Regions from separate parts of the Promicromonospora xylanilytica genome, predicted to be linked through region 1. Evidence: riboswitches for the same ligand, from Rfam matches in the RefSeq annotation. Region 1 holds a riboswitch; the other holds the start of a gene.

Region 1 (4,521 bases):
ATCTGGTCCACCGTGAACGGCGAGAGCGCCGTTATCCACAGGGTGGGGAGAACCACGATGGCCACCGCCAGCAGAGCGAGGGTGAGGGCCTGGCGCTGGGTGGCCGGAGAGATGCGACGGTCGAAGACCGTGGCGTCCGGGTCGCCGCGCAGCTCGGACCAGATCACCACGGCGAGCACCGCGAACGTCGTCACCTTGATGCCGCCGCCCGTTCCACCGGAACCCGCGCCGATGAACATGAGGATGATCGTGCCGAGCCAGGTCTCCGTGTGCATCTCGCCGGTGCTCACGGAGTTGAACCCGGCCGTGCGGGCCTGCGTGGACTGCGTGAAGGACGCCAGGATCCTGCCGGCGGGGTCGAGCCCGCCCATGGTGGCGGGGTTGTCCCACTCGGCCACGAGGAAGAACATGGTGCCGCCCGCCAGCAGCAACCCGGTCATCAGCAGCGTGATCTTCGTGTGGACGCTCCAGCGCGACGGGCGCACCCGGTCGCGCAGCACCTCGAGGACCACGGGGAGGCCGAGCCCGCCCACGATCGTGGCGAGGCAGATCGGCAGGACGATCCACGGGTCGGCCACGAAGTCCATGAGCGACAGTGAGAACAGGGCGAAGCCCGCGTTGTTGTACCCGGAGACGGCATGGAACACGCCGTTCCACAGCGCCCGGCCGAGGGGCTCGTCGTAGGCGACCGCGAAGCGCAGCGTCAGGACCGTCGCCACGGCGGCCTCGACGACGAACGCGATGATGACGACACGCACCAGCGTCCGGCGCACGTCACCGAGGCTCACGCTGCGGGTCGACGCCGCGGCGACCAGCCGAGAGCTCAGGTCCAGGCGCCGCGAGACCAGCACGCCCAGCAGCGAGGCGACGGTCATCACGCCGAGGCCACCGAGCTGGATGAGCACGAGGATCACCGCCTCGCCGAACCCGGACCAGAAGACCGGCGTGTCCGTGACGACCAGCCCCGTGACGCACACGGCCGACGTGGCGGTGAACAGCGCCTCCATGAACGTGGCCGACTCACCGGTCGCCGCGACCGGCAGCAGCAGGAGCAGGGTGCCCACGGCGATGGCACCGACGAATCCGCCGATCACGAGCTGGCCGGGCCGACGGCGCAGCGCCGCACCTCGCCCACCCGCACGACCCGCGGGGCTGCTGAACCGCATCCGGCTACCGTCGGCTTTCGTTCGACCTGGTGGCACTCGCCCACCGGCGCCGACTGGCGCCCGACGGTTACGCTAGCCGGTCATCGGCGTGGGGGAACGCGGAAGGCGTCGCCTCCGGCGTCGGGCGGAACCCGGCGCGGAGGCGACGCCTCGCGGTGCACTGCTGGCTCAGACGGCTCAGACGACGCGGATGAACGTCGGGCTGTTCTGCCACATCTCGGTGTAGCGCACCGGCATGCCGGCGGCCCAGGCCTCGATGATCATGCCGTCGCCCGCGTAGAGGGACACGTGGCCGGGCGTCCAGACGATGTCGCCCGGCTCCGGGTAGGTCACCTGGTAGCCGGAGCTGAGCAGTGCGCCGGACGAGTGCGGAAGGCTGACGCCGAGCTGCGCGTACGTGTACTGGATCAGGCCCGAGCAGTCCATGCCCTCGGCCGGCGAGGCGCCGCCCAGCACGTAGGTGATGCCGAGGTAGTTGAACGCGACGTTGACGGCCTGCTGGCCGACCGGGATCGGGTCCGGTGCGTCGACGGAGACGACGGCGGGGCCTTCGCCCTCCTCGCCGCCCTTCTCACCGTCGGCCGCCGAGGACGCGCCCAGTGTTTCCATCTCGATCGGCATCTTCGCGTCGGCGGGGACGGTCACGGTGGGGGCGTTCACGACGGCCTGCTTGGCCACGGTGGTGAGGGAGTTGAGGTCGACCGAGTTGAGCTTCGCGGTCTTCACCTCGGTCTTGAGGTTCATCGCGGGGGCCGCGTGGGCCGTCGTCGCGATGGTCGAGATCAGAACGCCACCAGCGGCTGCGGCGATGGCCCCACGGCGGGCGACGGTGCCTGCGTTCTCCGTGGCGGTACGAGCGAGGATGGTCAGCGGTGTCATGGCCGGCCGGCTGTCACGATGCCGGCCGCGAATGGAGTTCGTCACCTAATGTCTCCTGTACCGCCTGCGAGGTCAGCTGTCGGGTTCGGGTAGGAGTACACACCCGGCCGCACGGCTACTGGGGGGTTCCGTCCGGCTTCACCCCGAGGACGACGATGTCGCTGTCGCCCGGGAAGTGGGTCCCCCGCTCCTGTCTCGAACGTCTGGTCATGAGCCGGTGACAGGATTCGGCGTCCGGCTCACGGCTCCACCGTTGCGGGGGAGCAGAAGTCAAAGTACACACCTTCACGGAAAAAGTCACGATCGGGTTACGCATTACGGTCTGACCCCACGAAGACGCAGATTTACGGCGTTCCGGTCTTCAGCGGTTATGACCGACATCACATACATCCGCTACCGTTCGGCGGCATGGCCGAAAGCGCGAACCGCATCTCCGCCTGGTGGGTGCCGCTCATCAGTGCCGTCGCCTGGTGGATCTGCGGATTCCTGCCTTGGCTCCTTCAGGCGTCATACGAGGTCACAGGCATTTCGGAAGCGTCGACCGCGGGCGGTGCGGGCTTTGTGCCGCTCCCGTTCACCGCCGACGAGCCGCTGGTCGGACTGGTCATCATGGCGCTGATCGGGGGCCTGCTCGGCGGTGTCACGGCGGGCATGCCGGCGTCGGCCGGGAAGGGTGCCGGTGCTGCGGTCACCGGCACGCTGCTGTCCATGGCGGCCACGTGCGGCATCTCCTGGTGGCTCGCGATGCAGGGCAGCGTGCCCGGTGACGCCGCGCCCCTCGGGATGCTCGTGATCACCGTCGTCGCGGGAACCTTCGGCCTGGGCGCCGGCCTCCTGACGGCCCTGGGGCCCGCGCCCCTGCGCGGCGTCGCGCTCGCTCTGCCCGTGGTGCTGCTCGACGGCTGGCTCTGGGGGCTCCTCCCCGGCCACGAGGTGTCCCCCCACGGCACGTGGTGGCTCTTCGCGGTGGCGCTCGGGATCGCGTTCGGTCTCGCCGTGGACAGCAAGCCCATCGAGCTGCTGGGTTGGCTCCCTGCCGCGGGCGTCGTCTGGATCCTGCAGGCCGCCGGCCCGGCCCTCCTGGCGGTGCAGGAGAACCTCTGGCCCGGCTCCGCCCTCACCGAGGACCCGCTGTCAGCGGCGCGCATCATCGGCGACGAGCTCGCCTCCGCGGCCGTCGTGTCCGACGGGCACCAGCTCGGCGCCTGGGTGGTCGCGCTCCTGCTCGGCGCGGCGATCGCGGCCCTCCGACTCTCCCGTGAGGCGACGGGCGAGGGCGAGCTCTCCGAGGCCTGGGCCTGAGAACCGGCAGTCCGAGCCACTACTGATTGCGATTGTGTAAATTTCACCCGCTCCAGGGCTTCTGCTCTGTTCTACGGCTGTCCGGTACCCCTAGGTTTGGCCCGGTTCGGGGGCAAACCGCCCCTGTGCGAACAATGGGGGCTTATATGAGCAGGATGTCAGTCGTCGGCGTCGCCACGTCAGCGGTGCTCGCCGTGGCGGCGCTCGTCGCGGTGGCGCCGGGCGCGCAGGCAGCGACCAGCGATCCCCTCCGGGACAAGCAGTGGGGCCTGGACCAGATCAACGCCGAGGCCGCCTGGTCGGCGGGCACCGGCGAAGGTGCGGTGGTGGCGGTGGTCGACACGGGCGTCGACTTCGACCAGCCCGACCTGGCGGGCCAGCTCCTGCCCGGCGCCACGTTCGCCGGCTGCGCGGACGTCCGCCCGTGCGGCGAGGGGGACTTCCGTGGCCCGGACGGCAGGAACGACGGGGACGAGCACGGCACGCACGTCGCGGGCATCGTGGCCGCGGCGGCGGACAACGGCATCGGTGTCGCTGGCGTGGCACCGGGAGCGAAGGTGCTTCCGGTCAAGGTTCTGGAGGCGGGCACCGGCTCGTCGCAGGACATCGCCGACGGCATCCGCTGGGCGGCGGACAACGGCGCCGACGTCATCAACCTCTCGCTCGGCACGGCGCCGGGCGGGCAGCTGCTGACGATCATCGGCGTCGACACCCTGATGCGCGACGCCATCGCGTACGCCCGCTCTCAGGGCGTGCTCACGGTCGCCGCGGCCGGCAACTCGTCGACGCCGCTGTGCAGCGACCCGGCGTTCACCAGCGTCGCCATCTGTGTCGGGGCCACCGACTCGGCGGGTGTCCACTCCTACTACTCGGAGCTACCGATCAAGCTCGACCTGAAGAGCGTCTCGGCGCCCGGGGGCTCGGGAGGTCTGAACGGGTGCGACGGCGACGTCTGGTCCACCGTGCCCGTTGGTACCGGGTCGGAGACCTGCGCGGGCGGCAGCTACGACTCCTACGCGGGCACGTCGATGGCGACACCGCACGTGGCAGGTGTCGCGGCGCTGCTCTACGGGCAGGGCCGGACCATGGACGAGGTCGAGAGCGCGATCCTGTACACCTCGCGTGACCCGCTGCTGGGCCTCGTCGGCGTGTGGACGCCGCTGTACGGGTACGG
Region 2 (4,521 bases), on a different contig from region 1:
CCTCGACTTCGTGGACCAGCGGACGTTCGGGCACCTGAGCGTCCAGGACCTGGTGCCGGTGGCGGGGGGCATACCGGCCGGGCACGGCTCCGGCCTGCCCCTGCTGCCGGAGCCGGTCGCACACATCGCCCGTGACCTGCTGGACCCCGGGCTCGACCTGGACGACCTGATCCGGCGGGTTCGCCGGCGCCGGACCCAGGTGAAGCGGGCCCTGCTCGACCAGACCGTCGTGTCCGGCGTGGGCAACATCTACGCCGACGAGGCACTGTGGCGGGCACAGATGCACTGGGCCCGGCAGACCGACAAGCTGCGGGCCGCCGACGTGCGCCGCGTGCTCGACTCGGCGGCCGAGGTCATGCGTGAGGCACTCGCCCAGGGCGGCACGAGCTTCGACGAGCTGTACGTCAACGTGAACGGGCAGTCCGGGTACTTCGACCGCTCGCTCGCGGTGTACGGACGCGAGGACGAGCCCTGTCGGCGCTGCGGCGCGCTGGTGCGCCGCGACGCGTTCATGAACCGGTCCTCGTTCAGCTGTCCGGTCTGCCAGCGGCCCCCGCGTCCCCGAACCCCGTAGCACTCGACGGAGGGTCAGCGCGGCGCCACGTTCCGGAGGTCTCCGCCGGCGCGCCAGGCCGTGAGCTGCTCCGCGAGGAACCGCGCCGCGCCGCGCGGCCGGCCGCCCGCCACGTGCGGCGTGAGAATCAGGTTCGGGACGTCCCAGAGCGGGGATTCCGCGGGCAGCGGCTCGGTCTCCGTGACGTCCAGCGCCGCACCGGCCAGGCGCCCTGACCGCAGGGCGTCCGCGAGGGCCGCCTCGTCGACGGTCGCTCCCCGGCCGACGTTGACGAACCGCGCGGACGGCGGCAGCAGGCCGAGCAGGCGTTCGCCGAGGACGTGGTGGGTGGCGGGGGCGGCGGGCAGGAGCGAGATGAGCACGTCGGTCTCGGCCAGCAGCGCGTCCAGCCCGTCGGTGCCGACCACCGGGTAGCCGCCGCGTTCGCCCGCACGCGTGGCGACACCCGTGACCCGCGCGCCGAGCGCGGTCAGCAGCGGGGCCAGTCGCAGGGCGATCGACCCGAAGCCCCAGATGGTCACGCGTGCGCCGTCGAGCGTGTACTCGCGGCCGGTGACCGGGTCCGCCTGGGCGAAGGTGATCTCCTTGGCCCAGTGGTGCTCGCGCTGCGCGGCCAGAGCCGCGTCGATGCGCCGGACGGACGCGAGGACGAGCGTGAGGGCGTGCTCGGTGACGGTGTCGTCGTGCAGGGACTGGCCGGAGGAGATGACGACGTCGGGGCCGAACCCGGACCGCAGCGCGACGTCCGGGCCGGCCGAGAGGGTCTGCACCCAGCGCAGGCCGGTGAGCCGGCGGGCGGTGTCGGCGAGCACCTTGGGCGGGTTGGACCAGGTGACCAGCACCTCGGCGTCCGCGTGCTCCTCCGGGACCGGGTCGTTCATCGCGTACGTGGCGACGACGTCGGCGCCGCCGGGCGCGAAGGAGGCCCCGGCGTCGGGCAGGAGGGGCGGGAAGTCGATGTCGAAGGGTACGTCCGGTACGAGGATCTTCACGTCCGGGACGTTACCCGACCGGTCCACGACCACGGGGTGCGTCCCACCGGAGGTCCGGCGGCACACACCCCGTGGTCGATCCGGAGAGCGACGCGAGAAGTCGTCAGCCCGTCACGCGGATGAACACCGCGTTGTCCTGCCACATCTCGCCGTACTGCACGGGAGTGCCCTGCTGCTGGGCCTCCACGACCATGCCGTTGCCCGCGTAGAGGGCGACGTGGCCGGGCGTCCACACGATGTCGCCCGGCTGCGCCTCGGCGGCGGAGACCTGGTACCCGACGGTCGACATCGAGCTCGAGCTGTGCGGGAGGCTGATGCCGAGCTGGCCGTACACGTACTGGATGAGCCCGGAGCAGTCGAAGCCGCTGGGGGAGGCTCCGCCCCACACGTAGGGCACGCCCACGTACTCGAGGGCCAGGTTGACGGCCTGCTGGCCGAGGCCGGAGGTGTCCGCGACGGCGGTCTCGACGGCGGCCGCGGTCTCGGCTGCGGCGGCTTCCGCCTCCGCGGCTGCGGCGGCCTCGGCCTCCGCTGCGGCAGCTGCCTCGGCCTCAGCCTTCGCCCTGGCCTCGGCTTCCGCCTTGGCCTTTGCCTCGGCCTCTGCCTTCGCCTTGGCCTCGGCGATGCCGGCCTCGGTCTCGGCGTACGGGGTCACCGACACGCGTCCGCGCTCGGCCCAGAAGTCCGCGTCCTGCGTGACCTTGACCTTGGTGACCAGGTTCTCGGCGAAGCCGGCCCGCGTCGTGGAGTCGACCGTGTTGCTGACCGGGGTCGCCCCGGCGAGCGTGGTCTGGGTGTGCGTCTCGGCGGGCGCGGTGTGGGCGGTCTGGGTGAAGACCGACGCCAGCATGCCGGACGTGACGACCGCGATGGCGCCGGTACGGGCGGCATTCTCTGCGGCGGTCTGGGTCAGTGCGGTGAAGGGGGTGAGTGCGGGGCCGTCGGCGCGGTGCCTGCCCCGGCTGCTGGAACGGTTTGCCTGGTCGTCCGCCCAGTCGTGGGTGCGGTCGGTGAGTACGGTCACCAGTGATCTCCTCGGACGCCTACGAAGTGAGCTGTCGGGTTCGGATGGGGAGAGCGATCACCCGGCCTCACAAGGAGGCTTCACCCCAAGGACACTCGCGTGCCCGGCTTACCTGGTTCCCCCGCCCCTGTCACGTCGTAGCTGCTCAGATCCGGTGACAGGGCTCGGCGTCCGGACCAGGACCTCACCGTTGCTGGCGAGGTGACATGACCGTACCCGCCCCTCGCGCGATTGTCACGATTAGGTCACATACCAACTTGTGATGGAACCTCGCTGGTAATCAGTGCCCCATGCGACTATGACGGGCATGCCTGACTCCACGCGTTCCCGGTACGACGTCGTCGTCGTCGGCGCAGGTCACAACGGACTCACCGCGGCGGCCTACGCGGCACGTGGCGGCCGCTCCGTCCTGGTCCTCGAACGAGCGGACCATGTGGGCGGCGCCGCCGTCTCCGCCCGGCCCTTTACCGGAGTGGACGCGCGGCTCTCGCGATACTCCTACCTCGTGTCGCTGCTCCCGCGCCGGGTGGTCGAGGAGCTCGGCCTCCCTGTCACGCTGAGGCGCAGGCGCTGGTCCTCCTACACGCCGGTGGCCGAGGGCGGCCTGCTCGTCGACGGTCAGGACGACGCCGCCACGCGCGCCTCGTTCCGCCGCCTCACCGGCGCGGACGACGACTTCGAGGCCTGGGTGCGCTTCTACACCATGACCGCCGAGGTGGCCCGGCGTCTCGCCCCGACGCTCACCGAGCCGCTGCTCCCGCGCGCGGAGGTGCGGGACCGGGTGGTCGACGGCGTGGGGGAGGAGGCCTGGCGCGCCCTCTTCGAGGAGCCCCTCGGAGCGGCGCTGCGCGGCACGTTCGCGCACGACGTGGTGCGCGGCGTCGCGGCCACCGACGGCCTGATCGGCACGTTCGCCGACGTCGACGAGCCGTCCCTGCGGCAGAACCGCTGCTTCCTCTACCACGTCATCGGTAACGGGACCGGCGACTGGGACGTGCCGGTGGGCGGCATGGGCGCGGTCTCCGGCGCCCTGCGCGACGCCGCCGTGGCGGCCGGTGCCGAGATCGTCACCTCGGCGACCGTCACCGCCGTGGACCCCGGCGCGTCGGGCGCCGACGTCACCTGGACCGATGCCGACGGGCGGGTCCGCGGCGCGACCGCCGGGCACGTGCTCGCGGGATGCGCCCCGGCCGAGCTGGAGCGCCTGCTGGGCGGCGAGGCGCCGGAGCCCGGCCCCGAGGGCGCGCAGCTCAAGGTGAACATGTTGCTCACCCGGCTGCCCCGGCTGCGGGACGACGTCGACCCCGTCGCCGCGTTCAGCGGGACCCTGCACGTCAACGAGTCCCTGACCCAGCTCCAGACCGCGCACGCGCAGGCCGCCGCCGGACGCATCCCTGACCTGCCGCCGAGCGAGATCTACTGCCACACCCTGACCGACCGGAGCATCCTCGGGCCGTCGCTCGCGTCGACGCATGCCCAGACCATCACCCTGTTCGGGCTGCACATGCCGGCGCGCCTCTTCCGCGCGGACCCCGACGGCGCCCGCGACCGGGCGCTGCGGGCCACGCTCGCGTCCCTGAACTCCGTGCTGGCGGAGCCCGTCGAGGACGTGCTCGCCCTGGACGCCGACGGAGCACCCTGCCTGGAGGTGCGCACCCCCGTCGACCTGGAGGGCGACGTCGGGCTGCCGGGCGGCCACATCTTCCACCGCGACCTGAGCTGGCCCTTCGCGGAGGACGGTGCCGACGCGGGGCGCTGGGGCGTCGAGACCGAGCACCCGCGGGTCCTGCTCGCGGGTGCGGGCGCCCGCCGCGGCGGTGGCGTGAGCGGCATCCCGGGCCGAGCGGCGGCCATGTCGGTGCTGTCGAGTTGACCACAGCAGTTCCTGCCGCGGCGGGCGGCCAATGGGCAGGAACTGCTGTGCTCAACTG

Evidence for each region. Region 1 has a riboswitch for cyclic di-AMP ahead of ACYVK7_RS01785 (C40 family peptidase). Riboswitches for the same ligand answer to the same signal wherever they lie in the genome.
Region 2: linked by a shared signal. The riboswitch ahead of ACYVK7_RS06585 (C40 family peptidase) and the one ahead of ACYVK7_RS01785 (C40 family peptidase) in region 1 are both predicted to bind cyclic di-AMP.

What each region holds. Positions count from the first base shown of each region.
Region 1 is NZ_BAAGRP010000001.1:411,748-416,268, reverse strand. It holds gene ACYVK7_RS01790 (TrkH family potassium uptake protein) at 1-1,166, opposite strand, end outside; gene ACYVK7_RS01785 (C40 family peptidase) at 1,344-2,090, opposite strand; cyclic di-AMP (ydaO/yuaA leader) riboswitch at 2,092-2,288, opposite strand; gene ACYVK7_RS01780 (hypothetical protein) at 2,454-3,347, shown strand; gene ACYVK7_RS01775 (S8 family serine peptidase) at 3,494-4,521, shown strand, end outside.
Region 2 is NZ_BAAGRP010000004.1:355,481-360,001, reverse strand. It holds gene mutM (bifunctional DNA-formamidopyrimidine glycosylase/DNA-(apurinic or apyrimidinic site) lyase) at 1-574, shown strand, start outside; gene ACYVK7_RS06590 (NAD(P)-dependent oxidoreductase) at 589-1,566, opposite strand; gene ACYVK7_RS06585 (C40 family peptidase) at 1,670-2,590, opposite strand; cyclic di-AMP (ydaO/yuaA leader) riboswitch at 2,592-2,743, opposite strand; gene ACYVK7_RS06580 (phytoene desaturase family protein) at 2,889-4,463, shown strand; gene cydC (thiol reductant ABC exporter subunit CydC) at 4,515-4,521, opposite strand, start outside.